DNA from 4 places in the Janthinobacterium sp. 75 genome. Region 1 is predicted to be linked to each of the others. Evidence: predicted binding sites of a transcription regulator. Region 1 holds the regulator's gene; each other region holds the start of a gene.
What was found. Region 1 encodes sigma-54, which starts transcription at its own class of promoters, with help from an activator protein. Its sites were predicted from a motif close to TGGCANGNAANCTGCTTT; they were not measured.
Positions count from the first base shown of each region.

Region 1 (7,951 bases):
TCGCTGGCGCATGATTTTTACCGTGCTGGGGGCAGTCGTCTTTGCGCTGGGCAGCTTTTGGCTGCTGGAAGTGATGAACAAGAATGGCCTGGACATCACGGCCAGCAAGCATCAGGATGAGCCAGACTATTTCATCACCAATTTCAGCCTGGTGCGCATGGACTTGACGGGTAAGCCCAGCTATATCGTGTCGGGCACCAAGCTCACCCATTATCCGCTGGACGATTCATCCGATATCGACCAGCCTTTCGTGCGCAAACTGTCGCCAGGCATGCCGCCGATGAACATGAATGCGGAACTGGCGCATATCGACCAGGACAATACCCGGCTGCAACTGCACCGCAATGTCGTGATCGACCGCGTGGCCAGTCCGAAGTCACAGAACCTGACGGTCAAGACGGAAGCGCTGACGGTGTTCCCGGATGAGGAAAGAATGGAAACGAACGTGCCTGTCGATATCCTGACGGGCGCCTCGCGCATCAATGGCGTGGGCATGAAGGCCAATAACGCCACCGGCGTGGTGGAAGTGCAGAATGCGCTGCGCATGGTCCTCCCGCCGAAACCGCGCCCGGCCGCGGCGGCAAAATGACAGAATGAAACAAGGAAACCATACTATGAAGAACATCTTGCTATTGACTCTATTCTCGACCATTTGCTCGCTGGGCATCGTGGGCGCGGCACATGCCGAGAAAGCCGATTCCGAGAAGGAGGCCATCATCACGGCTCGTAGCGGCCACGTCGATGACGTCAAGCAGGTGCGTACCTTGACGGGCGATGTGGTGCTGGTGAAAGGGACTCTGACCATGAAGGCGGGCCGGGCCCTGATCACGGAAGACCCGCAAGGCTACCAGTTCATCACTTTCTGGGCCGATCCTGGCAAGCTGGCCACCTTCCGCCAGAAGCGCGATGGCGCAGGCGACCTGTGGGTGGAGGGCGAGGCGGAGCGCGTGGAATACAACAACAAGACGGAAGTGGTGAAACTGTTTTCCAAGGCCAAGCTGACGCGCCTGGAAGGCACGAAGCCGACCGACGTGGCCAACGGCGCCTTCATCTCGTATGACAGCCGCAAGGAGGAATTTGCGATGGAAAATTCCGATAGCGGCACCAGCACCCCCGATGGCGGCAGCGTGCGCATGGTGATCCAGCCGAAGCCCAAGGCACCGGCGGCGGAGAAAGCGCCGGCCACGCCTGCGTCAGGAAATAAATAATGGACAATACTCGTTGCGGCAGCACCCTGATCGTTCGCGGGCTGCAAAAAACCTATGGCAAGCGGCAAGTCGTGCATGATGTCTCGCTGCAAGTCGAATGCGGAGAAGTGGTCGGGCTATTGGGGCCGAACGGCGCCGGCAAGACCACCTCGTTCTATATGATCGTCGGCCTGGTGCCGTCGGACGGCGGCAGCATCGATATCAGCGGCGTGGATATTTCCCGCCTGCCGATCCACCGCCGCGCGCAGATGGGCCTGTCGTATCTGCCGCAGGAAGCGTCCGTGTTCCGCAAGCTGACGGTGGAAGACAATATCCGTGCCGTGCTGGAAATCCAGACCGTCGAAGGCCGTCCCTTGAAGAAGGCCGAGATCGAGGAGCGCCTGGATAAATTGCTGGCCGACTTGCAGATTGAAAAATTGCGCGAGAATCAGGCGCTGTCCCTGTCTGGCGGCGAGCGCCGCCGCGTGGAAATCGCCCGCGCGCTGGCCACCGACCCCCGTTTCGTCCTGCTCGACGAGCCGTTCGCCGGTGTCGACCCCATCGCCGTGATCGAGATCCAGCGTATCGTGCGCTTCTTGAAGGAGCGCAATATCGGCGTCCTGATCACCGATCATAATGTGCGCGAGACGCTGGGTATCTGCGACCGTGCCTACATCATCAACCAGGGCTCGGTGCTGGCGTCGGGACGCCCCGACGACATCATCGCGAACGAGTCGGTACGCCGGGTCTATCTGGGCGAACACTTCCGTATGTGAGCCAATGAAACAATCATTGCAGCTGCGCACTTCGCAGCACCTGGCACTGACGCCGCAGTTGCAGCAATCGATACGCCTGTTGCAATTGTCTACACTGGAATTGCACCAGGAGCTGGAGCAGTTGCTGACGGACAATCCCTTGCTCGAACGCCTCGACGATCCGCTCGACCGTTCGTTGCGCCTGCTGTCCGACGGCGCATTGAGTTCCACGGCCGCGCCGGCCGAAGCACCGCCCCAGCCGCCAGGCCAGGAGGCACCCGCCGCGCCGGCCGAAGCGGAAACCTTTGATGGCGAGGCTGGCGACAGCCCTGCCGCAGCGGAGGGCGGCGACAGCGACTGGAGCGAGGCGAGCAGGGGCAAGGCGCCCGACGACGAAGATTCCCGTCCGCAACTTGAAGCCCACCACTGCACCTTGCGCGAACACCTGATGGAGCAGATGCGCGTAACGGTGCTCGAATTGCGCGACCGCGCGCTCGTCGAGCTGATCATCGACGCGCTCGACGACAATGGCTACCTGGAAGAGTCGCTCGACGACATCCTGGCGCGTTTGCCGGAAGAGCTGGAAATCGACGCTGACGAGATGCGTACGGCCTTGTCCCTGTTGCAAAGTTTCGATCCGCCCGGCGTGGGCGCGCGCAACGCGTCCGAATGCCTGGCGCTGCAAATCAAGCGCTTGCCGCACATCGCCATGGTGACGCGGCGCATGGCCCTCGTCATTGTGGAAAAACACCTGGCCTGGTTTGCCCAGCGCGATTTTAACAAGCTGAAAAAAGCCCTCGATTGCGATGATGAAGACTTGCGCGAAGCGCAGACGGTGATTCGCCAGTGCAACCCGCATCCGGGTGCCGTGTTCGCCTCGGACGTGTCCGATTACGTGGTGCCCGACGTCGTCGTCAAGCGCGCGCGCAATGGCTGGCAAGTCACTCTGAACAACGACGTCATGCCTCGCCTGCGCGTTAACGCCATGTACGCCAACTTGCTCAAGCAGGGCAAGGGCGAGGGTGCCATGGGCGCACAGTTGCAGGAAGCCAAGTGGCTGATCAAGAATATGCGCCAGCGCTTCGACACCATCCTGCGTGTAGCGCAAGCGATAGTAGAAAGACAAAAGAACTTTTTCTCGCATGGGGCCGTTGCCATGCGCCCCCTTGTGCTCCGTGAAATAGCTGATACACTGGGTTTACACGAGAGTACTATCTCGCGCGTAACAACTCAAAAGTACATGCTGACCCCGCACGGCATGTTCGAGTTGAAATATTTCTTTGGTAGCCACGTCGCCACCGAAGCGGGGGGCGAAGCGTCATCGACGGCGATACGGGCATTGATCGTGCAACTGACAGGAGCAGAAGACCCTAAAAATCCTTTATCCGACAGTAAGATTGCGGACATGCTGGGGGAACAAGGCATGGTGATTGCGCGACGTACTGTTGCCAAATACCGGGAAGCGTTGAAAATTCCGCCAGTGAGCCTGCGTAAGTGTTTGTAAGTTTTTTTCGGTTCCTCTGCGGGCCGGATACGATGGACCGCACGAACCCGATCATCTTTAGGAGTGTGTATGAATCTCACCATCAGCGGACATCATCTCGAAGTCACACCAGCCATCCGTGAATACGTACAAACGAAGCTGGAACGCGTGAAACGGCATTTCGATCAAGTCATCGATATCGCCGTGATTCTGACCGTGGATAACCTCAAAGAGAAAGAAAAACGTCAAAAGGCCGAAGTCAATTTGCGTCTGAGTGGCAAAACTGTCTATGTGGAAAGTCTGGCGCACGACCTGTATGCCGCCATCGATATCCTGATCGACAAGCTGGACAGGCAAGTGATGAAGTACAAAACCAAAGTGCAAGGGCACGGTAAAGAGGCGATCAAGCATCTGCCAGACAACTCGGAAGAAGAATTCGCCGCCGCCTAAGCGGCCTGCGACTTTCAACCGGTTGTGATCAACTAAGGGCGCACATTGCGCCCTTTTTTGCGCCCGTAGCTGTTGAGCGCTATGTTCCCCTCACAGGCGCTAGAATGTGCCCGTTCTCACTTCTTTTCACTTTGCCATGAGCGACTTCGTCCAGACCTCCATCCGCAACCGCACGGGCCACATCGTGCTCGACCGCCCCAAAGCCCTGAATTCCCTCTCACTGGAGATGGTGCGCGCCCTGAGTACCGTTTTGCTGGCCTGGCGCGACGATCCGCAGGTGGACGCCGTGGTGATCCGTTCCAGCAGTGAGAAAGCCCTGTGCGCCGGTGGCGACATCCGTTTCTTTTACGATGCGGGCCTGGCCACACCGCAGGGCGGCAGTGCGTTGCTGGAAGATTTCTTTACGGAAGAATATGCTTTAAATCATGTAATCCACTTCTATCCGAAACCGTATATCGCCGTGATGGATGGCGTGGTGATGGGCGGCGGCATGGGCGTGGCGCAGGCCGGGCCTGGCAACCGCCTGCGCATCGTGACGGGCCGCACGCGCATGGCCATGCCGGAAGTCAATATCGGCCTGTTTCCCGACGTGGGCGGCAGTTATTTCCTGTCTCGCCTGGCCGGTCAGCTGGGCTTGTACCTGGGCTTGACGGGCTTGACGATCAACGCGGCCGATGCCTTGTACACGGGCCTGGCCGATGTGTACCTGCCCGAGGCGCAGATGGGGGCGCTGCTGGCCCTGTTCGAATCGACGCCAGGCCAGGGCTTGCCGGTCGCCATCAAGGCCCTGGCAGCGCCGTTCCAGGCCCAGGCGGGCGTTTCTGCGCTGACCATGGCGCGCGCGGCGCTGGACCGCCATTTCGGCGCTGGCTCCGTCGCTGCCATCATGGCTTCGCTGGCGCAGGATGACAGCGCGTTTGCCAGCAAGGCGCTGGCGGCCATGCGCCAGCGTTCGCCGCTGATGATGTCGGTGACCCTGGAATTGTTGCAGCGGGGCGCCCAACTGGGCGTAGCCGATTGCCTGCGCATGGAGCGCACCGTGGTGCGCCACAATTTCGAGCATGGCGAAGTGCTGGAAGGCGTGCGCGCGCTGGTGGTCGACAAGGACAATGCTCCGCGTTGGAACCCTGCCAGCCTGGACGAGGTTGATGCGGCCATGGTGGCGCGCTTCTTTGCCCCCGTCTGGCCGGCGCAAGCGCATCCGCTGCGCCATCTGGATTAACAACGCCAAATAACACCGTAGCGAGCGGAAGGGAGGGGTGGTTGAGAAGCGGAACTGTGCTTTACGCACATGAGCATCGCAGACCACCTATACCGAAGCGCAGTAGATTTTAATGGCGTTCTAGCTACGTTCGCGGTGGCGTAGCACGACCCGTTCATTGGGGCCGAAATACTGCGCCAGCCGTTCTGCCATGTACACCGAGCGGTGCTGGCCGCCCGTGCAGCCCAGCGCCACCGTCAGGTAGCTGCGGTTGTCGGACTTGAATGATGGCAACCATTTCTCGATGAAGGCGCGGATGTCGGCCAGCAGTTCCAGCGCGCTGGGCTGCGCGTCGAGGAAGGCGATCACGGGTGCGTCGCGTCCGTCGAGCGGGCGCAGCGCCAAGTCGTAATAGGGATTGGGCAAGGCCCGCACGTCGAAGACGAAATCGGCGTCCAGCGGCACGCCCAGTTTAAAGGCGAAGGATTCAAAGAACAGGATCAGGGGCGCGCGTTCGGAGGCGACAATATCCTTGACCCAGGCGCGCAGCTTGTTGGCGCTCAGTTCCGAGGTATCGATTACATGACCCAGCTGTTCGATGGCCGACAGGCGTTCCCGTTCTTCCGAGATGCACTCGATCAGGGTACGGCGGCTGGCCGGATTCTGGTTCGGGCGCAATTCATGCGACAGGGGATGGCTGCGCCGCGTTTCCGAGAAGCGCGCCACCAGCGAATGCGTGGTGGCCGTGAGGAACATTACCTTGACATCGTGCCCCTGGTCGCGCAGCAGCGCCACATTGTGCGGCAGGCTGGTCAGCGACTCGGCACTGCGCGCATCGACGGCGACGGCCAGTTGCGGTGTACCTTCGTCGAGCAGCGTTTGCACCAGGCTGGGCAGGAGCGCCGGTGGCAGGTTGTCAACACAATAGTAACCGGTATCTTCCAGCACATTGAGCGCGACGGATTTACCGGAGCCGGATATTCCGGTGATAAGGACGATATGCATAGGCCGATCATACAATAAAGATCGGCACTGCGCTCCAAGGCAATGCTCTTTACAAATTATTGCAATTTTGATTGTGGTGTTGGTGAAGCAAATGCTGGAGCACAGATAGTAGGTCGGCTTAGCGCAAAGCGCGTAAGCCGACGCTGCGGCATAGGCCAACATTGTTGTCGGATTACGCGGGGCCTTGCCCCGCTAATCCGACCTACGTTGTTAATCTCCACTCATGGCGAGTCGTTGGTGAGCAGGGAATTCACGCAGCGTTGCTGCGTGCCTGCGTAACGGTTCGCCCTTGCAAGGGCGAACTCCTTGGCAACATTAATCGCCACTCATGGCGAGTCGTTGCCGTTCCATGAACTCTTGCAAGGTATCGATGCCGCGCAGCTGCAAGATGGTATTGCGCACGGCCGCTTCCAGCAGTACGGCGATGTTGCGGCCGGCAGCGACGGGGATGACGACCTTGCGCACGGGTAAGCCGAGCACGTCTTCCGTGGGGAACAGGAAGGGCAGGCGCTCGACTTCTTCTTCCAGCGCGTTGCGGCGCACCAGGTGCACGATCAGTTTCAAGCGCATCTTGCGGCGCACGGCTGTTTCGCCAAAGATGGCCTTGATGTCAAGCAAGCCCAGGCCCCGCACTTCCAGCAGATTTTGCAGCAGAGGCGGACAGCGGCCTTCGATCATGTTGGGCGCGATGCGCGAAAATTCCACGGCGTCGTCGGCCACCAGGCCGTGGCTGCGCGAAATCAGTTCCAGCCCCAGTTCGCTCTTGCCCAGGCCCGAATCGCCCGTGATCAGCACGCCGACGCCCAGCACGTCCATGAACACGCCGTGCATGATGATGCGCTGCGCCAGCTTTTTCGACAGGTAGACGCGCAGGAAGTCGATCACTTGCGCTGCCGGCAGCGGGGTGGAGAACAGGGGAATGTTTTGCTCGTCGCAGATGGCGAGGATGTCGGGCGGCGTTTCCAGCCCTTGTGCGATGATGAGCGCGGGCGGGCCGCCGGCGATCAGTTCACCGATCACATGGGTGCGCGTATTGACCTTCAGGCGCTGATAGTAATTGATTTCCTGGTGACCAAAGACCTGGATGCGGCCCGGATGGATCAGGTTCAAGTGGCCCACCTGGTCGGCGGCCGACGAGACGTCGCCCGAGATCAGGCGTTCGCCGCCGGGGAAGCCGGCGAACCAGCCCAGTTGCAGACTTTCACGATTATCGTCGTACAGGCGTTGTATCGTCAGCGGCGTTTGCAACATGGCAGTCTTCTTCAGGAGTGGAGGAATACCTGAAGTTTAACCTGCCGCTTGCAGACTGGGTTGCCAATTGACGATGCGCGAATGCACGGATTTCGGTTCCGGATCCGTGGCCAGCGCCGTGCGGAACGCGTCGTCGGAAAACATTTCGGCGATTTCCGACAGGATTTCCAGATGTTGCTGGGTGACATGATCCGGAATCAGCAGGAAAAACAGCAGATTGACGGGCTTGCCATCGGGCGACTCGAAGGGAATCGGCTCGGCCAGGCGCACGAAGGCGCCCAGCGGCGCTTTCAGGGTCTTGCTGCCCTTGACCCTGCCATGTGGCACAGCCACGCCATGGCCCAGGCCAGTCGAGCCCAGGCGTTCGCGGGCAAACAGATTGTCCGAAACGGTAGAGCGGGCGATGCCGTAATTGTTTTCGAAGATCAGGCCGGCTTGCTCGAAAGCGCGCTTTTTACTGGAGACTTCCAGGTCCAGCAGGACGTTTTCGAGAGATAATATTTTGCTAAGATTAGTCATGACACTCAATGAAATGGTGCAATGCGCAGAGGGCTTGCGAGCCGAATTATAGGCCTGTTTCCGCGGCCTGTAACGCCAATTCTCAACAGTATACGCCCGC
Region 1 is NZ_SORD01000001.1:466,222-474,172, reverse strand. It holds gene lptC (LPS export ABC transporter periplasmic protein LptC) at 1-589, shown strand, start outside; gene lptA (lipopolysaccharide transport periplasmic protein LptA) at 615-1,208, shown strand; gene lptB (LPS export ABC transporter ATP-binding protein) at 1,208-1,963, shown strand; gene C8C89_RS02215 (RNA polymerase factor sigma-54) at 1,968-3,446, shown strand; gene raiA (ribosome-associated translation inhibitor RaiA) at 3,516-3,875, shown strand; gene C8C89_RS02205 (enoyl-CoA hydratase/isomerase family protein) at 4,012-5,097, shown strand; gene rapZ (RNase adapter RapZ) at 5,218-6,081, opposite strand; gene hprK (HPr(Ser) kinase/phosphatase) at 6,397-7,332, opposite strand; gene C8C89_RS02190 (PTS sugar transporter subunit IIA) at 7,369-7,851, opposite strand.

Region 2 (7,951 bases), 190 kb from region 1:
CCGTAGAGAAATCGAGTCCGAATAGGGCGATCAGTCGCTGGGTGTAGACCCGAAACCAAGTGATCTACTCATGGCCAGGATGAAGGTGCGGTAACACGCCCTGGAGGTCCGAACCCACTAATGTTGAAAAATTAGGGGATGAGCTGTGGGTAGGGGTGAAAGGCTAAACAAACTTGGAAATAGCTGGTTCTCTCCGAAAACTATTTAGGTAGTGCCTCAAGTATCACCATCGGGGGTAGAGCACTGTTATGGCTAGGGGGTCATTGCGACTTACCAAACCATTGCAAACTCCGAATACCGATGAGTGCGAGCTTGGGAGACAGACGTCGGGTGCTAACGTCCGGCGTCAAGAGGGAAACAACCCAGACCGCCAGCTAAGGTCCCAAAGATTGGCTAAGTGGAAAACGAAGTGGGAAGGCTAAAACAGTCAGGATGTTGGCTTAGAAGCAGCCATCATTTAAAGAAAGCGTAATAGCTCACTGATCGAGTCGTCCTGCGCGGAAGATGTAACGGGGCTAAGCCAGTCACCGAAGCTGCGGATATTGTTCTGTGATTTATCACAGATATATATGGTAGGAGAGCGTTCTGTAAGCCTGCGAAGGTGTCTTGTAAAGGATGCTGGAGGTATCAGAAGTGCGAATGCTGACATGAGTAGCGATAATGGGGGTGAAAAGCCTCCACGCCGTAAGCCCAAGGTTTCCTGTTCAACGTTCATCGGAGCAGGGTGAGTCGGCCCCTAAGGCGAGGCAGAGATGCGTAGCTGATGGGAAGCAGGTTAATATTCCTGCACCGTCGTATGATGCGATGGGGGGACGGATCGCGGAAGGTTGTCCAACTGTTGGAATAGTTGGTTTTTGGCTCATAGAAGGCACTTAGGCAAATCCGGGTGCGGAATTCAAGGGGTTGAGACGAGTGAACTTGTTCACGAAGCAATCGGAAGTGGTTCCAAGAAAAGCCTCTAAGCTTCAGTCATACGAGACCGTACCGCAAACCGACACAGGTGGGCGAGATGAGTATTCTAAGGCGCTTGAGAGAACTCGGGAGAAGGAACTCGGCAAATTGGTACCGTAACTTCGGGAAAAGGTACGCCCCGGTAGCTTGATTGGTTTACTCCATGAGGGTGAAAGGGTTGCAATAAACTGGTGGCTGCGACTGTTTAATAAAAACACAGCACTCTGCAAACACGAAAGTGGACGTATAGGGTGTGACGCCTGCCCGGTGCTGGAAGATTAAATGATGGGGTGCAAGCTCTTGATTGAAGTCCCAGTAAACGGCGGCCGTAACTATAACGGTCCTAAGGTAGCGAAATTCCTTGTCGGGTAAGTTCCGACCTGCACGAATGGCGTAACGATGGCCACACTGTCTCCTCCCGAGACTCAGCGAAGTTGAAATGTTTGTGATGATGCAATCTACCCGCGGCTAGACGGAAAGACCCCATGAACCTTTACTGTAGCTTTGCATTGGACTTTGAACCAATCTGTGTAGGATAGGTGGGAGGCTTTGAAGCGGGGACGCTAGTTCTCGTGGAGCCAACCTTGAAATACCACCCTGGTTTGTTTGAGGTTCTAACCTTGGTCCGTTATCCGGATCGGGGACAGTGCATGGTAGGCAGTTTGACTGGGGCGGTCTCCTCCTAAAGTGTAACGGAGGAGTTCGAAGGTACGCTAGATACGGTCGGACATCGTGTTGATAGTGCAATGGCATAAGCGTGCTTAACTGCGAGACTGACAAGTCGAGCAGGTACGAAAGTAGGACATAGTGATCCGGTGGTTCTGTATGGAAGGGCCATCGCTCAACGGATAAAAGGTACTCTGGGGATAACAGGCTGATTCCTCCCAAGAGTTCATATCGACGGGGGAGTTTGGCACCTCGATGTCGGCTCATCACATCCTGGGGCTGTAGCCGGTCCCAAGGGTATGGCTGTTCGCCATTTAAAGTGGTACGTGAGCTGGGTTTAAAACGTCGTGAGACAGTTTGGTCCCTATCTGCCGTGGGCGTTGGAAATTTGAAGGGGGCTGCTCCTAGTACGAGAGGACCGGAGTGGACGAACCTCTGGTGTACCGGTTGTCACGCCAGTGGCATTGCCGGGTAGCTAAGTTCGGAAGAGATAACCGCTGAAAGCATCTAAGCGGGAAACTTGCCTTGAGATGAGATTTCCCAGAGCCTTGAGCTCTTTGAAGGGTCGTTCGAGACCAGGACGTTGATAGGCTGGGTGTGGAAGTGCAGTAATGCATTAAGCTAACCAGTACTAATTGCCCGTACGGCTTGTCCCTATAACCTTAGCAGGTACAGAGGATAAGACGGTACAACGTTGTGAGTTTGTTGATACTACTATTCATTACCCCAATCTTTGCTTCTTCCAGATTCAGGCTTTGTCGCTCAATTGAGGACAAATGCCAGTACAAGTTATGCCTGATGACCATAGCAAGTTGGTCCCACCCCTTCCCATCCCGAACAGGACCGTGAAACAACTTTGCGCCGATGATAGTGCTGCAACCAGTGTGAAAGTAGGTTATCGTCAGGCTTGTTATTCGTAGTAGAGAAAAACCCCACCAGCAATGGTGGGGTTTTTTTTCGTCTGGAGATTTATTTCAATAAAAACCGGGGCTTTTGGCACCGCATTGAGGCGAATTGCTATATAATTCGCCTCCTCAGATCAGATGGTTTGCTGCCCCGTTGGGAGCAGGCTGTTGAAAAAGTTATGCCTGATGACCATAGCAAGTTGGTCCCACCCCTTCCCATCCCGAACAGGACCGTGAAACAACTTTGCGCCGATGATAGTGCTGCAACCAGTGTGAAAGTAGGTTATCGTCAGGCTTGTTATATAAAAAAACCCCGCGTGCGCGGGGTTTTTTTTCGTCTTCAGTGTTCATCGAACTAGATGCCCCAGGTGATGCTTTCACCTTCCGCCTTGGCTGAGCGCAGCATTTCCATCAATGGGTAGGCACGCTGCGAAAAATGCACTTTCTGTGCGCGCGCATGGGTGCCCGTTTCGCCATCTTCCAGCGATTCAGGCGTATGCGCATCGTGTTCGATGTCGTTCTCCGGATGCAGTTTGCTTTCCGCGACTTCCTTTTCCAGCAAGGCCAGGGCATCTCCCGCTTCCATCGGCGTGATCACGCCGCGGGTGGGGTTTTTGTGCAGGATGTCGAGGATACGCTGGGCATGTTCCTGGTACATCAGCACTTCAGGGGAGGATTTGGATTTGAATGAGATCAACATAAGCGCTTTCTGAAACTTGTTGTTAGTGTCGAAACAATATCACGACTTGAAATATTGCACAGGCTGTCCGATTGCCCGGATGACGCATTTGCGAGCCGGATAGGGCTATCTGTTGGACAGCACACGTATTTACAAGGGCGGCTGCTCCAGGCAGCTGCCTGTTTAAGCGATCATTAAGTCTCAATCCAGTTTCACTGAGTCCATGAAAGTGTCGATGGTGTCACGCGACAGCTTGCGCTCTTCACCGAGAATGATGATCTGGAAGATGTGCTTGTCCTGTGCCACGAAACGGCCGACCAGCAAGACAGGCTTGCCTTGCTGCGTGCCGCTCGTCTCGATGCTGAGCGAAGTGCGCTGGCGCGTTCCGGAAGCAGTGCTGCTGGCCGCCGATGCGGTTTTTTCGCTGCGCACGGTGCCGTTGATATTTTTCAACAGAGCTGTCTGCATGGCGGGCAGGGCAGCTTGCGCCTGTTCTGCGCTGTCGAGCACCGCGCTGCCGATGGCGAAGGTATTGCCATCGATTTCGCTCGCTGTCATGGTCAGGCTGACTTTCTTGCCATCGAGATCGATCTCGCGCGTCAGCACGGCCGGCTTGCCTGGAAACAGGGCCGTGAACTGGGCGTCGGGGCTGCGATAGTCGCGCCAGTCGAATTTCGGACTGCAGGCGGCCAGCGTGCAGGCTGTAGCGAGCATGGCAAGGAAGAGGGCAAGTGATGGTTTTTTCATCAGCAGATGGTAGCAGTGCCGCCAATCACGCGCAATCGCGCACGTGTGGCGGTCACTGGCCGCTTTATATCTCGCGCAGCACGCGCCGGTACTGGATCGCTTCGGCGACATGCGGCTGCGTGATAGCGGGGCTGCCCGCCAGGTCTGCGATGCTGCGTGCCACGCGCAGTACCCGGTGGTAGGTGCGTGCCGACCAGTGCAGGCGGGACATGGCGCCATGCAGCAACTGCTCACCATGTATTTCCAGATGACAATGTTGTTCGATTTCCATGCTGCTCAGGTGCTGGTTTGCTTTCCCCTGGCGTGCCAATTGCAGAGCAAAGGCTGCCGCCACCCGGGTGGCGATGGCTTGCGTGCTTTCGCCAGCGCCTGCGTGCCTGCCCAGCGCCGCAGGCGGCATGGCGGCAACTTCGATTTGCAAGTCGATACGGTCGAGCAGCGGGCCGGACAGGCGACTGTGATAGCGCAGCACGGCGTCCGGTGTGCAGCGGCAGCGGCCGGAAGCGTGGCCCAGATAGCCGCATGGGCAGGGATTCATGGCGGCGATCAACTGAAAGCGGGCAGGAAATTCGGCCTGGCGGGCCGCGCGCGAAATGCTGATGACGCCCGATTCCATAGGCTGGCGCAAGACATCGAGTACCCGGCGCTGGAATTCGGCGATTTCATCGAGAAACAACACGCCGCAGTGGGCCAGCGAGATTTCTCCTGGGCGCGGCACGTTGCCGCCACCCACCAGGGCCACGCCGGACGCCGTCTGGTGCGGGGCACGATAGGGACGACGTTTCCAGTGTTCCACTTTGAAGTGGCCGCTCAGGGAATGCACGGCGGCCGATTCCAGCGCCTCTTCATCGCTCATGGGCGGCAGCACGCCGGGGAAGCGGCTGGCCAGCATGGTTTTGCCCGCGCCCGGTGGCCCCACCATCAGCACGTTATGGCCGCCTGCGGCCGCTACCTCCAGTGCGCGCCGCGCCTGCTGCTGCCCCTGTACGTCAGCAAAGTCGGGATACGCAAAAACCTGCGCTGCCAGCACGGGCTGATGGCGCTGCAGCGCGGTCTTGCTGGCATGCGCGGCAAAATGGGCGCAGACCTCGAGCAGGCTGTGGGCGGGATAGATGCAGGCATCACTGACCAGCGCCGCCTCGTCCGCGTTCGCCTGCGGCAGGATGAAGGCGCGTGGCGCGCCAGCCTGGCTGCGCTGCATGGCAAAGGTCATGGCCAGTGCGCCACGGATGGGGCGGAGCTGTCCCGATAGCGACAGTTCCCCCGCGAATTCGTAATGGTGTAATTGGTCGCCTGGCAACTGGCCGGAGGCGGCCAGGATGCCCAGCGCAATGGGCAAGTCGAAGCGGCCCGATTCCTTGGGCAGGTCCGCAGGCGCCAGATTGGCTGTAATGCGCCGCGCCGGCATGTCAAAGCCACAGTTTTGCAGCGCGGCACGGACGCGGTCGCGCGATTCCTTCACTTCGGTGTCCGGCAGGCCGACTATCGTAAAGGAGGGCAAGCCATTGGCAAGGTGGACTTCGACACTTACCTCGGGTGCCTCCATGCCGGCCAGGGCGCGGCTTTTCAGGACGGCCAGACTCATCAGACTCCCCTTTAGCGCGGGCGCGGTCAGGATCAGTCTAGTCCTTGAAAAGGTGTCAGGCTTGAGGTATGCCAGCAAGGTTGTCAATAACGCGACCTTGCTGGCGATACTTTATGCCTTTGCTTCGTTCAGGCGCGTTTCCAGTTCGATCAGGCGCAATTCCAGTGCGTCCAGCTTGGCGCGGGTCTTGGCCAGCACTTGTGCCTGGATATCGAATTCCTCGCGCGTGACGAGATCGAGACGGGCGAAGCCCTGGGTCATCATCGATTTCACGTTTTTCTCGATATCCTTGGCAGGCGAGTTTTCGATGGCTTGATGGATCTTGCCTTGCAAGTCGTTAAAGAAGGTATTCATGTCCATGGTCAGTCCTTTTATGGTGCGGCCTGTGCATCGCACCATTGCGGTGCACAGCGGCGTTAATCTGGTGCGAAACTGGGCGGTTCATTGTGCTTCAGCAGTCCATTAGCGCAGTCCTGGCGGCTTGCAGGGTATGTATGGACGGAAATGCACCTGTCAAGGTGGCAAGAGAGCTGGCACGTATTCTGCTAAAGAAGCTATGAACGCTTTGTGATCTCCAGCCAAGATTTTAAACCTCAACCGCTTTAAAAGTTCAATAAAAGGGAATCGCCATGAAGAATCTGTCCAAGAACATGACTTTAGTAGCAGCGTTGACGCTGGCCATGACCGCCGTGTGCGGTAGCGCCATGGCCCAGGATGCAGTGGCAGCGCCTGCTGCGGCCGAAGCCGTACCTGATAACGTGGTGAGCTATAACGTGGCGCTGACCAGCGACTATCGTTACCGTGGGATCTCGCAAAGTCGACTCGATCCTGCCATCAGCGGTGGTGCCGACTACACCCACAATCCGACGGGCCTGTATGTAGGCACCTGGCTGTCGAGCATCAAATGGATCAAGGACGGCGGCGGCGATACCAACCTGGAATGGGATATCTACGGCGGCAAGCGTGGCGAGATCAGCAAGGACTTCACCTACGATGTGGGCGGCCTGTACTACTTCTATCCCTCGAATGGGCTGAGCACCAACGCGAACACCTTCGAGCTGTATGGCCAGCTCGGCTATGGTCCGGCCTACATCAAGTACTCGCACTCGACGACCAATCTGTTTGGCGTGGCTGACAGCAAGAACAGCGGCTACCTCGATGTGGGCGCGAATATCGATGTATACGAAGGTTATCTGCTGAACCTGCATGTGGGCCGCCAGAAAGTCGAGCACAACGATTCCCTCAGCTATACCGATTACAAGCTGGGTGTCACCAAGGATTTCGGCGTGGCAACAGTCGCCCTGGCCTACGTCAAAGCCAATATCACGTCGCTGGCGCCGAATGGCAAGAACCTGGCGAAATCCGGTCTCGTGCTGACCGTGTCCAAAACCTTTTAAGCGAGAATGCCATGAAAATGATTACAGCAATCATTAAACCGTTCAAACTGGACGAAGTGCGCGAAGCCTTGTCGGCTATCAATGTGCAAGGCATTACCGTCACCGAAGTCAAAGGGTTCGGTCGCCAGAAAGGTCACACGGAACTCTACCGTGGCGCTGAGTATGTCGTCGATTTCTTGCCAAAAACTAAGATTGAAGCGGCCGTGGATGACGCCATTGTCGACCAGGCCATTGAAGCGATCGAAGGTGCCGCGCGTACCGGTAAAATCGGCGATGGCAAGATCTTCGTCTACAACCTGGAACAAGTCATCCGCATCCGTACCGGTGAAACCGGCAACGAAGCGCTCTAAGGGGAATATTGATGCGTAAAAATATAACAAAATTGCTCGCTGGGATAGCCTGTCTGTGTGCTTTTGGCCTTGCCACGCCGAGCTTTGCCGATGCCCCCGCCAAGGCGGAAGAGGCCACGACTACTGTCGTCGCCGCTCCCGCCGTGACGCCGGTTCCTGACGCAGCGCCCGCAGCTGCCGCTCCGGCACCGGCAGCTGCCGCGCCAGCAGCTGCGCCCGTCGCCAACAAGGGCGATACCAGCTTCATGATGATCAGCACCTTGCTGGTGATTTTGATGACCATCCCCGGCCTGGCCCTGTTCTACGGCGGCCTGGTGCGGTCGAAGAACATGCTGTCGGTGCTGATGCAAGTGTTCATGGTGTTCGCGCTAGTGATCGTGCTGTGGTGTATTTATGGCTACTCGATCGCCTTCACGGAAAAAACCGCCTTCTTCGGTGGCTTCGACCGCCTGTTCCTGAACGGCATCTGGGATCCGGCCAAGGGCACGTTTGCCGCCGCCGCCACCTTCAGCAAGGGCGTCGTCATTCCCGAGTTCGTCTTCGTGGCTTTCCAGGGCACGTTTGCCGCCATCACGTGCGCACTGATCGTCGGCGCCTTTGCCGAGCGCGCAAAGTTTGCCGCGGTGCTGGCCTTCGTCGTGCTGTGGTTCACGTTCGCCTACCTGCCGGCC
Region 2 is NZ_SORD01000001.1:272,619-280,569, reverse strand. It holds rRNA gene C8C89_RS01350 (23S ribosomal RNA) at 1-2,273, shown strand, start outside; rRNA gene rrf (5S ribosomal RNA) at 2,412-2,524, shown strand; rRNA gene rrf (5S ribosomal RNA) at 2,705-2,817, shown strand; gene C8C89_RS01335 (DUF1840 domain-containing protein) at 2,878-3,222, opposite strand; gene C8C89_RS01330 (hypothetical protein) at 3,403-3,948, opposite strand; gene C8C89_RS01325 (YifB family Mg chelatase-like AAA ATPase) at 4,013-5,533, opposite strand; gene C8C89_RS01320 (accessory factor UbiK family protein) at 5,645-5,893, opposite strand; gene C8C89_RS01315 (TorF family putative porin) at 6,163-6,930, shown strand; gene C8C89_RS01310 (P-II family nitrogen regulator) at 6,942-7,280, shown strand; gene amt (ammonium transporter) at 7,292-7,951, shown strand, end outside.
Region 2: the regulator sigma-54 is predicted to act here: its motif matches at 6,065-6,082, upstream of C8C89_RS01315 (TorF family putative porin).

Region 3 (7,951 bases), 2.4 Mb from region 1:
CCAGCGTGCAGCATGTGACCGATATCGTGGCCGAGATTTCCTCGGCCAGCGCCGAGCAAAGCGCCGGTATCGAGCAGATCAACCAGGCCATCGTCGAGATGGATAACATGACGCAGCAAAATTCGGCCCTGGTCGAGCAGGCTTCGGCGGCGGCGCAGGCCATGAACGAGCAGGCGGCCGGGCTGGCGCAGATCGTCAGCGTGTTCAAGGTGGGTGCAGTGGCGCGGCATGCGGCGGCGCCCTCGCGCGTAGCCGCTGCACCGGCAGTGCAGCGCCGTCTGGCGCGCTAAACCGTCATAGCGGGAACTTGTCGCCCGACCGTCTGTCAAACCATTCTTGGTCCTTCGCTGACGCACAGAAGAGGTAAGCATGACAGACGGTTTTTCCTATCACGCGGCATTTGCCCGCAACCTGGGCTGGGTCACGCAGGCTGAGCAGGACAGTTTGCGTGGCAGGCGCGTGGCCATTGCCGGCATGGGCGGCGTGGGCGGGGTGCACTTGCTGACCCTGGCGCGGCTGGGCATCGGCGCTTTTCACATCGCCGATTTCGACACCTTCGATATCGCCAACTTCAATCGCCAGGCCGGCGCCATGATGTCAACCCTGGGCCAGCCCAAGGTGGCGGTGCTGGCGCAGATGGCGATGGACATCAATCCCGAACTGGAGATCAAGCAATTTCCTGACGGCATACACGACAGCAATCTGGCCGAGTTTTTTGCCGGTGTCGATCTGTATGTGGATGGCCTGGATTTCTTTGCCTTTCCCGCGCGCCAGGCCACCTTCGCCAGTTGCGCGCGCCTGGGCATCCCTGCCATCACGGCCGCGCCGCTGGGCATGGGCACGGCCGTGCTCAGCTTCATGCCGGGCGGCATGACGTTCGAAGAGTATTTTGGCTGGGGCGACTTGCCCGAGGAAGAAAAAGCCCTGCGCTTTCTCGTCGGGCTGGCGCCGGCCGGCTTGCACGGCCCTTACTTGATCGACCCGTCGGCCATTAATCTGAAGGAGCGGCGCGGACCGTCGACCATCATGGGCTGCCAGTTGTGCGCGGGCGCGGCCGCCACCGAGGCGCTGAAAATATTACTGAAACGCGGCAAGGTGATGGCGGCGCCGCATGGCATGCATTTCGACGCCTACCGCAACAAGCTCGTGCGTACCTGGCGTCCCGGCGGCAACCGTCATCCGCTGCAACGGCTGACGATGGCCATCATCAAGCGCCGCCGCGCGGCGCAGGGGGCATAAATGGCACAAGCATTGCTGATCGATCCCGTGCTGGAAAACCTCCTCGACCAGGCGCGCTGGGCGCCCAGCGGCGACAACACGCAGCCGTGGCGCTTTGAAGTCGTGGCGCAGCGCCATGTCGTCGTGCATGGCTTCGATACGCGCAGCCATTGCGTCTACGACCTCGACGGCCATCCCAGCCAGCTATCGCTGGGCGCCTTGCTCGAAAGCATGGCACTGGCGGCCAGCAGCCATGGCATGCGCATGGAAGCGCGCCGGCGCGGCGGCTTGCCCGACACCCTGCCTACGTTTGACGTGCGCTTTGTCGACAGCCCCGGCATGTTGCCCGACCCGCTGGCAGCCTTCCTGCCGCAGCGCAGCGTGCAGCGACGACGGCTCAGCACACGCCCCCTGCGCGCCAGCGAAAAGACCGCGCTGCTTGCCAGCTTGCCGCTTGGCTACACTGTGCAGTGGTTCGAAGGCTGGCGCGTGCGTCTGGCCTGTGCGCGCCTGATGTTCGACAATGCGAAGCTGCGCCTGACCATGCCCGAAGCGCACAAGGTACACCGCGACGTGATCGAATGGGGGGCGCGCTTCAGCAACGACCGCATCCCGGAGCAGGCGCTGGGCGTCGACCCGATGACGGCAAGGCTGATGCGCTGGGTCATGCACAGCTGGCGCCGCGTGGATTTTTTCAATACCTGGCTGGCGGGCACCGTCGCGCCCCGGCTGCAGATGGATTTGTTGCCTGGTCTGTACTGCGCTGCGCATTTCGCGCTGCTGGCCGAGGCGCCGCCGCGCCATATCGACGATTACGTGGCGGCGGGCCGCGCCATGCAGCGCTTCTGGCTGACGGCCACGCAGCTGGGCCTGCAATTGCAGCCGGAACTGACACCGCTGATCTTCTCCCGTTATGTGCGCGAACGGCGGGCCTTTTCGCGCACCGACGGCATGCTGGAGCTGGCGCAGGAACTGGCGCTGCAATGCCAGGCCGTGCTGGGTGCGGTGGTGGTCGAGCGGGCCGTGTTCCTTGGCCGCATCGGCGCCGGCCCGGCGGCCCAGGCGCGTTCCTTGCGCCGGCCGCTGCAAGACTTGCTGGTGGCGCCGGTCGACGCGAGGACGCCTGCGTGAGCGCCAGGCGTTTGCCGGTGGCTGCAGCGAAAAAAGCCGCTGAGGACATCAGCGGCTTTTCAAGAGGACGATCGCATGTCAAGCCTGGCGCTGCCCGCCTTGCTGGCGGCGCGCAGTCATGCCCAGGCCAAACAGGCCGATGCCGAGCAGGGCAATGGTGCCTGGCTCAGGTACGGCTGCCTGAAATAATTCCAGGCCGCCACCGTCGGCCATCGCGATGAAACTGTTGGTCAGGCTGCCACCGATGAAGCTGTTCGTATTCCCGCTGAGGGACTCCAGCGGGAAAAACGGGTTGGGATTGACGAAAAACAACTGTCCTTGCGGCGTCAGCGTGGCGTTAAGCAAGGCCTTGAAGTCGCCTTGGGCCAGGCCGGCGAAAATGTGGGCTTCGCCCAGATCGAGCGTGTAGGTCACGATCGCATAGTCATCCCCGGAGGCGCCGCCCACATTCACTGGCGAGCCTGCTACGTTACTGACTGACAATGACGTGTCCTGGTTGGGGTCGATGTACAGCGTCATGGTCAGGGTTTGAAAGTTGGCGTGGATCCCGCCAGCCAGCGTATCCGACTGGCCGGTAATGGTAAACAAGCCATATATGCCATAGCCATTGAGGGCATTCAATTGCGATGGTACGCTGCCGCCAGTGGGGCTGCCGAAAGCGGCCTTGGTCAGAAAGCCTGTTTGAGTGAAGGGGTCGTTGCCACCACCCAAACCGCCAACGATGGTTTGTTCGACGCGCGCGTGATATTCAAAGCTGATGCGGTCGGCCACAACCTGATTGGCTGCGGTACCGGGGACGGAGCCTTCGTTGACGGTAAACAAAGGACCAGCGAGTGCGGGAGCGCTGATCAGCGCGGCGCTGATGGCGGCCGCGGAGAGAGCGAAACGCAGGAATGAGGACAGTGGTTTCATGGCATTTCCTTCAGCGTGAGGGTTGATTGGACCAGGTCACTGTGGCGGCTGCCTCAGATAACCTCATACGCCCTTGGAGCAGAATTCGTACCATGTAATATTTGTATTTAAATTCAACAGCTTATAAAAACAGGCTTGCCGTTTTTCGCGTTTGTGTAAAAAAAATCGACGTTTTACGCAGCCTTCACACGCGCAGGCTTATTACAGCTCAATTGGCCAATGCAGGCTCATTGCGCGTCCTGCAGCGGGAGTTTTTTCACGTTTGAGTAGTGCGGCTCGCGGGCGCCAGTCTTTTCCGTCATCGGCTACAGTGGGGCAAAGGAGGTCACCATGCCATCACAATTCCGTCCTGCCCCGCTGCGTGCGCACAGCACGCCTGAACCGGATATCCCGCCGCCAGAAGGCGATCCGCTGACGCCGCCGCCCGAACAGCCGCCGCATATGGATCCCGTACCCGTCGAGGAACCGACGCCGCCGCCGCCGCCCGTCAAGATGGGTTAAGAGCAAGTCGTCGCGCACCCGGGCGCACCCAGGCTGGCATGCCACTGCGGCGCGCTGTTTATTTCTAGTCGGAAATGGATTGCGCGGGCGGCGGGATCGCCGCGCCATTTAAACAACAAAAATGCCAATAAACGTTGCCGGGTGGACACAAATGGAGCGCTAACAGCTGTGTGTCATGCGGCCGTCACGATTCTGTTCTTATAATGAGACATCATAAAAATTCTTGTACAGGAGACCATCATGGGCAATTCCTTGCATAACAAAATCTACCTGGGCCGGCGCCCTGTGATCACCAGCAAAAACCTCGCAGCGCTGGCCCTGGCGGGCGCTGTGGCTGGTTGCGGCCTGGCATGGCTGCTGCTGCGCACCTACAAATAAGCGCGCGCCACGCGCATTTTCAGCACGCCGTCCGTGAGGCGGGCGGCGACTGAATCACGTTGCCTGTTGCCGATGCGCAGCGGGGCGCGTACCATGGGGGCCGAACACCTGGCCTTTTATGGAAAAGTAATGAAGAACGAGAAATTAACAACCGATGAATATGACGCGCTGGAGCAAGTTGCACGCGGCATCAAGACCGAGCGCCCCAGTGCTTGCGTTGCCCGCAATGCCAAGCGCCTGTCCGGCCTGAAGCTGCTCAGCTATGCACGCGATGGCCGTTTGTCCATCACCGAGAAAGCACAACAGCTGCTGTTCCTGCGCCGCTGCATCATGGGTTTGCGCGCTGTCGCCGTCGATCCGCTGACCAAGCTGGACTCGGACGTGGCTTATTTCCTGGGCAAGAAAGCCCACATCGTGGCACGCGCGGAAGGCGAGGGCCACGACATTTCCGACAAGGGCCGCGACTCGCTGGCCGATATCGACACCCTGGGCCTGTAAGGTCTGCAGCCGGCCCCTGGGGCCGGTTTTCACATCCCCTCACTTTTATTTCCCCCTTGGAGAACACTTTTGGACAGTGCGATGAACTGGTCGGCCCACGAACTGACGATGACGGTCTTGATGACGCCCGATATGGCCAATTTTTCCGGTAACGTGCACGGTGGCACCATCCTGAAATACCTCGACAGCGTCGCCTACGCCTGCGCCAGTCGCTATTCGGGCAGCTATGTGGTGACCCTGTCCGTGGACCAGGTGATGTTCTTGCAGCCTATCCACGTGGGCGAGTTGGTGACGTTCCTCGCCTCGATCAATTACACGGGCACGACCTCGATGGAAGTGGGCATCCGCGTGGTGACGGAAAACATCCAGCAGCGCCTGGTGCGCCATGCCAACAGCTGCTATTTCACGATGGTGGCCGTGGACGCCAATCGCAAGCCGGTGGCCGTGCCGCCGCTGGTGCTGGAAACGCCGGAGCAGCAGCTGCGCTTTGAGCAAGCCAAGTTGCGCAAGTTGTCGCGCCAGAGGGTGTCGAAGAAATAAGGGCGGCGGGCAATAAAAAACGGCCACCAGAGTGATCTGGTGGCCGTTTTTTATTGCGTGCCGCCTACTGGCGGCATGGCGCCGTGATTAACGGTCGCCGTAGCTGCGGCGTGCGCCGTCGGTGCTGCGCGGGTTGGAACCCTTGTAGCCGCCGCCGGTGCTAGGTGCGCCATCTTTGCGTGGTGCGCCTGGCTTGCTGAACGTGCGTTGCGCTGGCTTCGCGCCGCCACGGTTGTCGCCTGGTTTCCAGCCGCCTGGACGGGCGCTCGAGCGTGGTGCCGACGCCGTTTTCTTAGGTTCGAAACCTTCGATGACATTGACCGGGATCAATTGCTTGGTGAAGCGCTCGATACGCTTGACGTTCATGCCTTCAGCGTGGTTTACCAGCGAGATGGCCAGGCCATTGCGGCCAGCGCGGCCGGTACGGCCGATGCGGTGGACGTAGTCTTCCGGGAACTTCGGCAGATCGTAGTTGAACACGTGGGTGATCGTCGGTACGTCGATACCGCGGGCGGCAACGTCGGTGGCGACCAGCACTTTGACCTGGCCGCGACGCATGCCGTCCAGGGTGCGGTTGCGTGCGCCCTGATGCATGTCGCCGTGCAAGGCGGCAGCGGAGAAGCCGGCGATGTTCAGACGGTCAGCGATGGTGTCTGCGTCACGCTTGGTGGCGGTGAACACAACAGCCTGGTCCAGCGTTTCGTCGCGCAGCAGGTGGTCCAGCAGGCGATTCTTGTGCGACAGATCGTCGACGAAGTGGACGCGCTGGGTGATGTTTTCATGCTTGTTCGACGAACCGGCGATCTGGATGACCAGCGGGTTTTTCGTGATGCGGCGGGCCATGTTGCCAACCACGCCGTCCAGCGTTGCCGAGAACAGCATGGTTTGACGGCCTTCTGGCGTCGCTTCCACGATTTTTTCGATGTCATCGATGAAACCCATGTCCAGCATGCGGTCGGCTTCGTCCAGCACCAGGATTTCCAGTTGCGAGAAGTCGATCTTGCCCGAATCCATGTGGTCGATCAGACGGCCTGGGGTGGCGACCAGAATCTCTGGATTCTTGGCCAGCAATTGCATCTGTTTAGGGTAAGGCATGCCACCCAGAATCGACACAGCCTTGATGCGGCGGATGCCGGTGCTGTACTTGTCGGTGTTGGTGGTCACTTGCAGGGCCAGTTCGCGCGTTGGCGTCAGGACCAGCATTTTTGGCTGGGCAGCCTTGAAGCGTGGACGCTCGCCGCGGGCGCGCGATGCTTGCATTTCCTGGTTCGGCGTCTTGCCGGCGGCGCTTTGTTCGGCGCTGGCCAGTTTGTGCAACGACGGCAGCATGAAAGCTGCGGTCTTGCCCGAACCGGTCTGCGACGAGACCAGCAGGTCACGGCCTTCGATCGCGGCTGGAATCGCTTGCGACTGTACCGCGGTTGGCGCGGTGTAGCCCGATTCGGTCAGAGCGGCGATGATGGACGGATGCAGGCCTAAGGATTCAAATGTCATTCTTTTCTTTCGTAAAAATCAGCGTTCTTGCAAAAAGCAGAACGCAAAATAGCAACGCCAACCAAAACGAAATGACTCAACTAGAAAGAAATTTCGGCACAAAAGCTTTGCGCCGGGACGGTGTCAGGTGCGACACACAAGGCGGGAGGGCTTTATAAGCGGCATCCTGTGGATGCGCTAAGGCTTGCGAAGCTGCTAAGTTTGTAGTGCGATTACTGCCGTGTTGCCATCGCTTCAAGGGAACATATTGCAGCGCACAACGACACTATACCGTATTTGCCGCCGTTTTGCACGGTCTAAATGGGAGGAAACGAAAGTCCTACCACGTTTTGAACATGTTTCCTATGTGAAATCAGTAGGAATACGTAGTTTTCCGTCAGTCAGGCAAACATGGCGGGGATGGCGACGCCGGCGGGTAGCGGCGGCGCTGCCTTCCCACGCGCCAGCCCTGGCTTTCCGCGTGGCGCAGTGCCGCCCGGATGTCTTTCTAGGGTTGCGAGGCCCGCAGCATGCGATGCCGCCAATGTCGGCCATCACCGTATCAATCTGCTTCAGGATTGACCGCCATCACTTGCGAAAAGCCGCCATCGACGTAGGTAATCTCGCCCGTGATGCCCGAGGCCAGGTCGGACAGCAGAAAGGCGGCCGTGTTGCCCACTTCTTCGATGGTGACGTTGCGGCGCAGCGGGGCGTGCTCGGCCACGAAGCCCAGGAGTTTGCTGAAATCCTTGATGCCGGAAGCGGCCAGGGTTTTGATGGGGCCGGCGGAGATGCCGTTGGCGCGGATGCCGCGCGGACCCAGCGATTCGGCCAGGTAGCGCACGGACGCTTCCAGTGACGCCTTGGCCAGGCCCATGGTGTTGTAATAGGGTACGGCGCGCGCGGCGCCCAGGTAGGTCAGGGTCAGCACCGAGGCGCCCGGATGCAGCAGGGGGAGCGCGGCCTTGGCCATGGCAGGGAAGCTGTAGGCGGAAATATCGTGTGCGATGCGGAAGCTGTCGCGCGACAGGCCGTCGAGGAAGTCGCCGGCAATCGCCTCGCGCGGGGCAAAACCGATGGCATGCACCAGGCCGTCCAATTGATCCCAGTAGTGCGCCAGATCGCTGAAGACGGCGCTGATCTGTTCATCGCTGGAAACGTCGCAGTCGAACACCAGTTCGCTGCCGAATTCCGCCGCAAATTCCGTGATGCGTTCCTTGAAGCGCTCGCCCACATAGGTGAAGGCGAGGGTGGCGCCTTCACGGTGGCAAGCCTTGGCGATGCCGTAGGCGATGGAGCG
Region 3 is NZ_SORD01000001.1:2,877,863-2,885,813, forward strand. It holds gene C8C89_RS13100 (methyl-accepting chemotaxis protein) at 1-290, shown strand, start outside; gene C8C89_RS13105 (ThiF family adenylyltransferase) at 370-1,239, shown strand; gene C8C89_RS13110 (nitroreductase family protein) at 1,240-2,349, shown strand; gene pepA (flocculation-associated PEP-CTERM protein PepA) at 2,428-3,261, opposite strand; gene C8C89_RS26960 (hypothetical protein) at 3,592-3,762, shown strand; gene C8C89_RS26965 (hypothetical protein) at 4,003-4,140, shown strand; gene C8C89_RS13120 (hypothetical protein) at 4,270-4,638, shown strand; gene C8C89_RS13125 (acyl-CoA thioesterase) at 4,720-5,178, shown strand; gene C8C89_RS13130 (DEAD/DEAH box helicase) at 5,266-6,672, opposite strand; gene fabI (enoyl-ACP reductase FabI) at 7,214-7,951, opposite strand, start outside.
Region 3: the regulator sigma-54 is predicted to act here: its motif matches at 3,337-3,354, upstream of pepA (flocculation-associated PEP-CTERM protein PepA).

Region 4 (7,951 bases), on a different contig from region 1:
GGTTCGCTCATGCGCTTGGCTTCCACGCCCAGCTGGCGCGCGCTTTGCACCAGGAAGTGGCGCACCAGGATGGGGATATCCTCGCGCCGCTCCCTCAAACTGGGCAAGCGCAGCCGGATCACATTCAGGCGGTGATACAGGTCTTCACGGAACAGGCCGTCGCGCACGCGCTGCTCAAGGTTCTGGTGCGTGGCTGTAATGACGCGCACGTTCGCCTTCATGGGCTGGTGGCCGCCTACGCGATAGAAATGCCCGTCGGACAGCACGCGCAGCAAGCGCGTCTGCAGGTCGAACGGCATGTCGCCGATTTCATCGAGGAACAGGGTGCCGTTCTCGGCCTGCTCGAAGCGGCCCCGGCGCGTCGTCTGGGCGCCCGTAAACGCCCCGCGCTCATGACCGAACAATTCGGATTCCAGCAAATCCTTGGGGATCGCCGCCGTGTTCAGGGCGATGAAGGGCTGCGCCGCACGCGGACTGTGCTTGTGCAGCGCGCGCGCCACGAGTTCCTTGCCGGAACCGGATTCGCCCGTGATGAGCACCGTCACATTCGATTGCGACAGGCGGCCGATGGCGCGGAAGACTTCCTGCATGGCTGGTGCCTGGCCGAGGATTTCCGGCGTTTCCGAGGGGCCCGATTCGACGCTGGTCTCGCGCAGGCTTTCTTCCAGCGCGCGGCGGATCAGCTCGACAGCCTTGTCGATGTCAAACGGCTTGGCCAGGTATTCGAAGGCGCCGCCCTGGAAGGACGCGACGGCCGAATCAAGGTCGGAAAAGGCGGTAATAATGATCACCGGCAAGCCAGGAAAGCGCGACTTGACCGTCTGCAACAATTCCAGGCCGGACGCGCCCGGCATGCGGATATCGGACACGAGCACTTGCGGCGTGTCAAATTCCAGTGCCGCGATGGCGTCGCGCGCATTGGCAAAACTCTTGGTGGCGAGATTTTCCCGCGCCAGGGCTTTTTCCAGCACCCAGCGGATTGATTCGTCGTCGTCAACTATCCAGATTGGCTTCATTAGTGTGTGCGTCCCGCAATGGATTTCATGGGTGGGATACCCCCTCGCTTATGGCAAGGGTAGAACGATCCTGAAATCGGTGTATCCAGGCCGGCTTTCGCACTCGATCACGCCCAGGTGCTGTTGCACGAAGGTTTGCGCCAAGGTCAGTCCCAGCCCACTGCCGCCTTCCCTGCCCGACACCAGCGGGTAGAAAATCCGGTCGCGGATCTGGGGTGCGATGCCCGGTCCATTGTCAATGATATGCAAGTCTAATGCCAGGTTGTAGCGGACCTTGGCCAGGGTCACCTGGCGCGCCACGCGCGTCTTGAAAATCAGCTCCGCATCGCCCGCCTCGATGCGCTCGGCCAGGGCTTGCGCCGCGTTGTGCGCGATGTTGAGCACGGTTTGTATCAATTGCTCCTTGTCACCGCGAAACTCGGGGATCGAGGCGTCGTAATCGCGCGAAATGGTGAGACCACTGGGAAATTCGGCCAGGATCAGGCTGCGCACGCGCTCGCACACTTCGTGGATATTCACGTCGCCCACGATGTGCGGGCGGCGGTGCGGCGCCAGCAAGCGGTCGACCAGGGTTTGCAGGCGGTCCGCTTCCTTGATGATGACTTGCGTGTATTCGCGCAGCTCGCTCAGATGCAGGGCCGGCAATTCCAGCTCCAGCAGCTGGGCCGCGCCGCGGATGCCGCCCAGCGGATTCTTGATTTCATGCGCCAGGTTGCGGATCAGCTCCTTGTTGACCTGGCTCTGGTCGAGGATGCGTTCTTCGCGGTCGAGTTTTAACTGCTGCACGTTTTCGCGCAGCTCGATCAGCACGCCGTCGCGCGACGCGTCGAGGGCGCTGACGATGCTGTGCACGCGCAGCGGCTCGCGCCCCAGGCGCTCCAGGCTCAGGTCCTGGCGCAAGTCGGAAAACTGATGTTCGAGCGCCTGCGCACAGATGCCGGCCAGTTCGTCGGGATTCAAGAACAGCGCCGTGAGCTTTTGCCGCGACAGGGCTTTCAACGAGCTTTCCAGCAGGTTTTCCGCCGCCGCGTTGGCATAGCTGATGCGCCCGTCGCCATCGAGCAGGATCACTGCCGATGCCAGCAAATCAAGGCCGGCCAGGTGGGCGGGACGACTGGAATGGTTGTCTATTGTCATGGTCTCATCATCGGATATTGGCGATCTCGCGTTTCAGGGCCTCGACGTTTTGCTGTGTCCGGCTAATGTTGTCCTTCAACTGCGCCACCCGTTCCTGGTATTTTGCATAGTTACGCTCATTGCCCTGGCGCTCAGCTTGTCCTGCGTTCAATTCCAGGCGCTGGGCCACCAGTTTCTGCTCTTCGCTGCGTAATTCGTCCTGCAGGATCTGGCGCCGGTCCAGGTCGCGCGCGCGCTGCTCGGCGCCATCGACCTTGGGAAACGCGCCGGCGGCAGGCGCCGCCGTGGCCAGCGCCTGCGTGACGGGCCGGGCAGGCGCACCGGCCAGCGGCGCCGTCTTGCGTGGCGGCTCCGTCATGGCGCCGGGCAAATCGAGCAACTGGCAATGCGCGCCGGCACGCTTGTCCGTGTACGTCTTGTGTCCTTGTGCATCGGCGCACACATACAACTGCCCGTGCGCCTGTGCCGCCGCGCCCAGCAATCCTGCCATCAGCGCCATTCTGTAATGCTTGGTCAATCTTCACTCCTGTCGGCACATGCCGCATCGTTCCTGGGCCGACTATACAACACTGCACTGGCGCCGCCTTGGCGCGCCGCATAAAAAAACGCGGGCAAGACCGATCGCCTCACCCGCGTTTCTTATTCACTACCGGCAAGTTGCCGGCATGGCGCCATTACAGCGAGTAGTACATGTCGAACTCGGCAGGATGCGTGGTCATGCGCATGCGCTGTACGTCCTGCATTTTCAGTTCCAGGTAGGCATCGATCATGGAATCGCTGAACACGCCGCCACGGGTCAGGAACTCGCGGTCCTTGTCCAGGGCTTCCAGTGCTTCTTCCAGCGAAGCGCACACGGTAGGGATCAGTGCGTCTTCTTCTGGCGGCAGATGGTACAGATCTTTCGAGGCGGCTTCGCCCGGATGGATCTTGTTGGCAACGCCGTCCAGGCCAGCCATCAGCAGTGCGGCAAAGCACAGGTACGGGTTCGCCAGTGGATCCGGGAAACGCGCTTCGACGCGGCGGCCTTTTGGATTGGCTACGTGCGGGATACGGATCGAGGCGGAACGGTTTTTCGCCGAGTACGCCAGTTTCACCGGAGCTTCGTAGCCAGGTACAAGACGCTTGTACGAGTTGGTGCCCGGGTTGGTGATTGCGTTCAATGCCTTGGCGTGCTTGATGATGCCGCCGATGTAGTACAGGGCGAAATCGGACAGGCCGGCATAGCCGTCGCCAGCGAACAGGTTTTTACCATCTTTCCATACGGATTGATGCACGTGCATGCCCGAACCGTTGTCGCCAACGATAGGTTTCGGCATGAAGGTGGCGGTCTTGCCATAGCTGTGCGCCACGTTCCACACCACGTATTTCAGGTTTTGCGTCCAGTCGGCGCGCTCGACCAGGGTCGAGAACTTGGTGCCGATTTCATTCTGACCGGCGCCGGCGACTTCGTGATGATGTACCTCGACCGGGATGCCCAGCGATTCCAGAATCAGGCACATTTCCGAACGCATGTCCTGGAAGCTGTCCACTGGTGGCACCGGGAAGTAGCCGCCCTTGACGGTAGGACGGTGGCCGCTGTTGCCGCCTTCGATGTCCTTGCCAGTCGACCACGAACCTTCGTCCGAACCGATCTTGACGAAGCAGCCCGACATATCGATCTTCCAGCGCACGCTGTCGAAGATGAAGAATTCTGGCTCAGGGCCGAAGTAGGCGGTGTCGCCCATGCCCGACGATTTCAGGTAGGCTTCGGCGCGTTTCGCGATCGAGCGCGGGTCGCGGTCATAGCCCTTGCCGTCCGACGGTTCGATCACGTCGCACTGCATGAACAGCGTGGTTTCTTCCATGAACGGGTCGATATTGGCCGTGTTTGGATCCGGCAGCAAGATCATGTCGGACGCTTCAATGCCTTTCCAGCCAGCGATCGAAGAACCGTCAAAGGCGTGGCCCGACTCGAATTTGTCCATGTCGAAGTGCGACACGGGAACCGTCACGTGCTGCTCTTTACCACGGGTATCAGCAAAGCGGAAATCAACGAATTTGACTTCGTTTTCTTCTACCATCTTCAAGACTTCTGCGGCTGTCATTGCCATGCGTATCTCCTAAATGAATGTGGGGTGAGCCGACCTTAATGCGTCTGGGCTGATGAAGCGAAGCAAACATTGCGTGCCACCAAAACTCATAAGGATCATAGCAGATTCCATGCCAGCTTCTGGACGGATGTGGCCACGTGGGTCAAAACCCGGTCATCCCAGTGTAAGTTTTCATGCCTGCGATTTTCACGCGCTTTTGCGTCAAATCAAGAATGCACTATGCAAGTGCAAAAAACGAATAACGCACCATTATCGTGCATTTTTTGGCGATTCCTGAAAAATGCCTTCTTGTGGTGCATGCGCCGTATACCGTGACTTCCCGTTTGCGGGGCGCGGACGGCGCACTATAATCGTTCACACCTTTCCACTTTCATCGAGGACGCCATGACTACCGCCGCCGACATCCTGACCACCGCCCGCAGCCGGGCCAATGAAGGTACGCCATATGCCGGCGCCGTCACGCCGCAGGAAGCGTACGACTTGCTGCAACTCGATGCTGCCGCCAAGCTCATCGATGTGCGCACGAATGCCGAGCGCGACTGGGTCGGCCGGGTCGACCTCGCCGATACCCAGCATGGTGCGGTGCAGTGGGCCACCTACCCGGGTGGCGTGCCGAATCCCGACTTCCTCGCGCAACTGGCAGCCCAGGCTGGCAAGGACGAGGTGCTGCTGTTCCTGTGCCGCTCCGGCGTGCGTTCGCGCCATGCGGCCAAGCTGGCCACCGAACACGGCTATATGAATTGCTTCGACATCCTCGAAGGCTTCGAGGGCGACAAGGATGCGGACGGCCACCGCAAGCAGATCGGTGGCTGGTGCAAGGCGGGACTGCCGTGGCTGGGCGCCTGACACCAGGAACAACTGAACAGCTGTCAATGACGACTACGCGGCGGCCGGATGCAGAGCCAGCCGTGGCTCGACGCTTCAGGCCGGCTCGCCCACCTCGGGCGCCGGATGCTCACCCATCAGGGTCAGGATGCGCTTGCGCACGAAGTTGATGTGGCTGCGCAAGCCATACAGGCCGTCGGCAAACGACAGGGGAATCGAGATCTGATTGACCATTTCCTCGATCTGGTCCAGCCGCTTCAATTGCGCCGCATACACTTGCGCGCGCTGCTCTTGCGGCACATCTTCCAGCGCCTGCTCCACCGTGCGCAGCTGGCCGTACCAGCGGTACACGCGCGAGCGAATGCGCCACACGTACAGCGGCGGCACCACGCGCGACAGGGGCAGGATCAAGGCACCGAGCGCCACCACCAGCACCCACATGCGGTCAAAGAAATTGGCCAGCCAGAAACTCATGTAGCGCTGCAACACAGGCGCGCCATCCTTGTAGAATTTCAGCGCCTCGGGCGCCACGGGAATTTCCGTATAGCGCGCAGACGGGAACTGCCCCTGCTGCTGGAACCAGCCCGTGCCCCCATGAATGCGGGCCGCCGCCTGTACGAACAGGTCGACCAGGGCAGGATGCAAGTCTTCGCGTGCGACTAAAGTGGCGGTCGGCGCGATCAGGTGGTAATCCTGTGCGGGGATGTTTTTACCCAGGTCGACGATACCGCGCGGCAAGACGACATGCGTGAGGAAAGGCAGGCGCCGCGTGTACGCTTCCGCTTGCGAAAAATCAAACAGCTTGATACCCGGCGTTTGCAGCAGCATCTGGATCAGCGGCGCTTCCGGCGCCGAGCTGAACACGAGACCATCGATGCGCCCTTCCAGCAGCTCTACCGTGGCGGGCGTGTTCTGCAAGTCGCTCACCGTCAACTCGCTGGCTTCCACACCATTGACGGACAGCAACTGCCGGAACAGGCTGGGCACGCCCGTGCCTTCCGGCCCCAGGTTGATCTTCATGCCCTTCAATTGCGTCAGTTCCGTCACCGCCTTGTCGTCGCGCAGAAACAGCCAGACGGGTTCCGTAAACAAGCTGCCCAAGGATATGAGGCCATGGCGCTCGGCATCGGCGTGTTCCGTCGAGCCGCTTTGCACGAAGGCAATATCGGTCTTGCCGCTATTGAGGCGCTGCAGGTTATCCTGCGAGCCCAGCGATGGCTGCAAGGTCACCTTGATGCCGTGCTTGGCCAGGGTGGCCGTATATTTCTTGCCGAATTCTTCATACGCGCTATTGTCTTGCCCCGTCGACAAGCTCACCTGGCGCGGCGGCGCCGGGTCGACCAGCCAGTAAGCGAGCGCGCAAAACGCGCCCACCAGCAGCAGGGTGGGACCGGCGGTGGCGAGGAAATCGCGCACGGAGAAGCGGCTGAACGCGAGGATTTTGGACATGTGGTGGCGCATAGGTTTCATGGGTGGCTACGATGCCAAGAAAAGCCCAACTATGCAAGGCACTTTCATAGGCGCGGCGTGGCCATTTCGGCTACAGTGGCAGATCGATCACCTGCCCCCGGAGCCCCGCATGCTGAAAATTCTTGGAAAAGCCGCCTCGATCAACGTCCGCAAAGTCCTGTGGACCTGCGAGGAACTCGACCTGCCGTACGAACGCGAAGACTGGGGCAGCGGCTTTCGCGCGACGGACGAGCCGGCCTTCCTGGCCTTGAATCCGAACGCCATGGTGCCCGTGCTGCTCGACGGCGACCTGGTGCTGTGGGAATCGAACACCATATGCCGCTACCTGTGTGCGCAAGCGGGCCGCGAGGACTTGTTGCCCAGTAATCCCCGCGCCCGCGCGGAAGTGGAAAAATGGATGGATTGGCAAATGGGTGACCTCAACAACAGCTGGCGCTACGCCTTCATGTCGCTGGTGCGCCACAGCCCCGCGCACCAGGATGCGGCGCAGCTGGCGGTGGGTATTGCCGGATGGAACAAGATGATGGCCATCCTTGAGCAGCAGCTGCAGCGCACGGGCGCCTTCGTCTGCGGCGAACAATTCACGCTGGCCGATATCGTGCTGGGCCTGTCCGTCAAGCGCTGGCTGATGGCGCCGATGCAGCGCCCCGACACCCCCGCCATCGCCGCGTATCACGCACGCCTGGCAGATAAAACCGCCGTATTTGCCGGCTAATCGAGTTCCATAGCTTCGACCGTGCCGCCGATGACATAGCAATCGCCATCGCGGCGCACTTCGTCCAGTGTAGCGGGATCATCGTGCGTGTAGGTGCCGTCGACATCGACGCACCAGACATCGCCGAAACGCAGCAACTTCACGCCGCAGCAGATGCGGTTGATGAAGTTGCCTGGCGTCCTGAGCAGCACTTCCCGCACCTCGCCCACCGTGATGGCGACCTGGCGCCAGACATTGCCTTCCAATCCATGATTTCGTGCGTACAACACGATGCGCACGGCTTGCACGCCTTGCGGTCCGTACATTGGCTCGAATGATACGAGTGCGCCATCGTCAAAGCGGTGATATTGCGCAAAGATTTGCTGCGTTCTTTCCATAGCTACTTTCTTCTCAGCAAAAAAAACCGGCCCGCGAGGGCCGGCTCTCAGCTGCAAGCACGCCTTAATTCGTACATTGCTTGGCCACGCCTTCCGCAGGCGCGGGCGGCTCGATCAGCGGCATCAGGCTCGGTGCCAGGGACACCAGCAATTGCACTGGCAAGGCGCTGGTGAAATCGTAGTTCTTCGATTCTGGCCCCCGCACATACGCCGTCATGCTGCCATAGAAGCGCTCGCCGATATTGAAGACGAACGTGGCCGAACGGTTCACATAGCGCGACTCAATCAGGCGGCCACCGGCGCCATACACGTCGAAGCGCT
Region 4 is NZ_SORD01000002.1:450,514-458,464, forward strand. It holds gene ntrC (nitrogen regulation protein NR(I)) at 1-1,016, opposite strand, end outside; gene glnL (nitrogen regulation protein NR(II)) at 1,065-2,153, opposite strand; gene C8C89_RS26335 (DUF4124 domain-containing protein) at 2,161-2,670, opposite strand; gene glnA (type I glutamate--ammonia ligase) at 2,828-4,243, opposite strand; gene C8C89_RS26345 (rhodanese-like domain-containing protein) at 4,628-5,089, shown strand; gene C8C89_RS26350 (TAXI family TRAP transporter solute-binding subunit) at 5,165-6,517, opposite strand; gene C8C89_RS26355 (glutathione S-transferase) at 6,648-7,253, shown strand; gene C8C89_RS26360 (hypothetical protein) at 7,250-7,630, opposite strand; gene C8C89_RS26365 (transglycosylase domain-containing protein) at 7,695-7,951, opposite strand, start outside.
Region 4: the regulator sigma-54 is predicted to act here: its motif matches at 4,341-4,358, upstream of glnA (type I glutamate--ammonia ligase).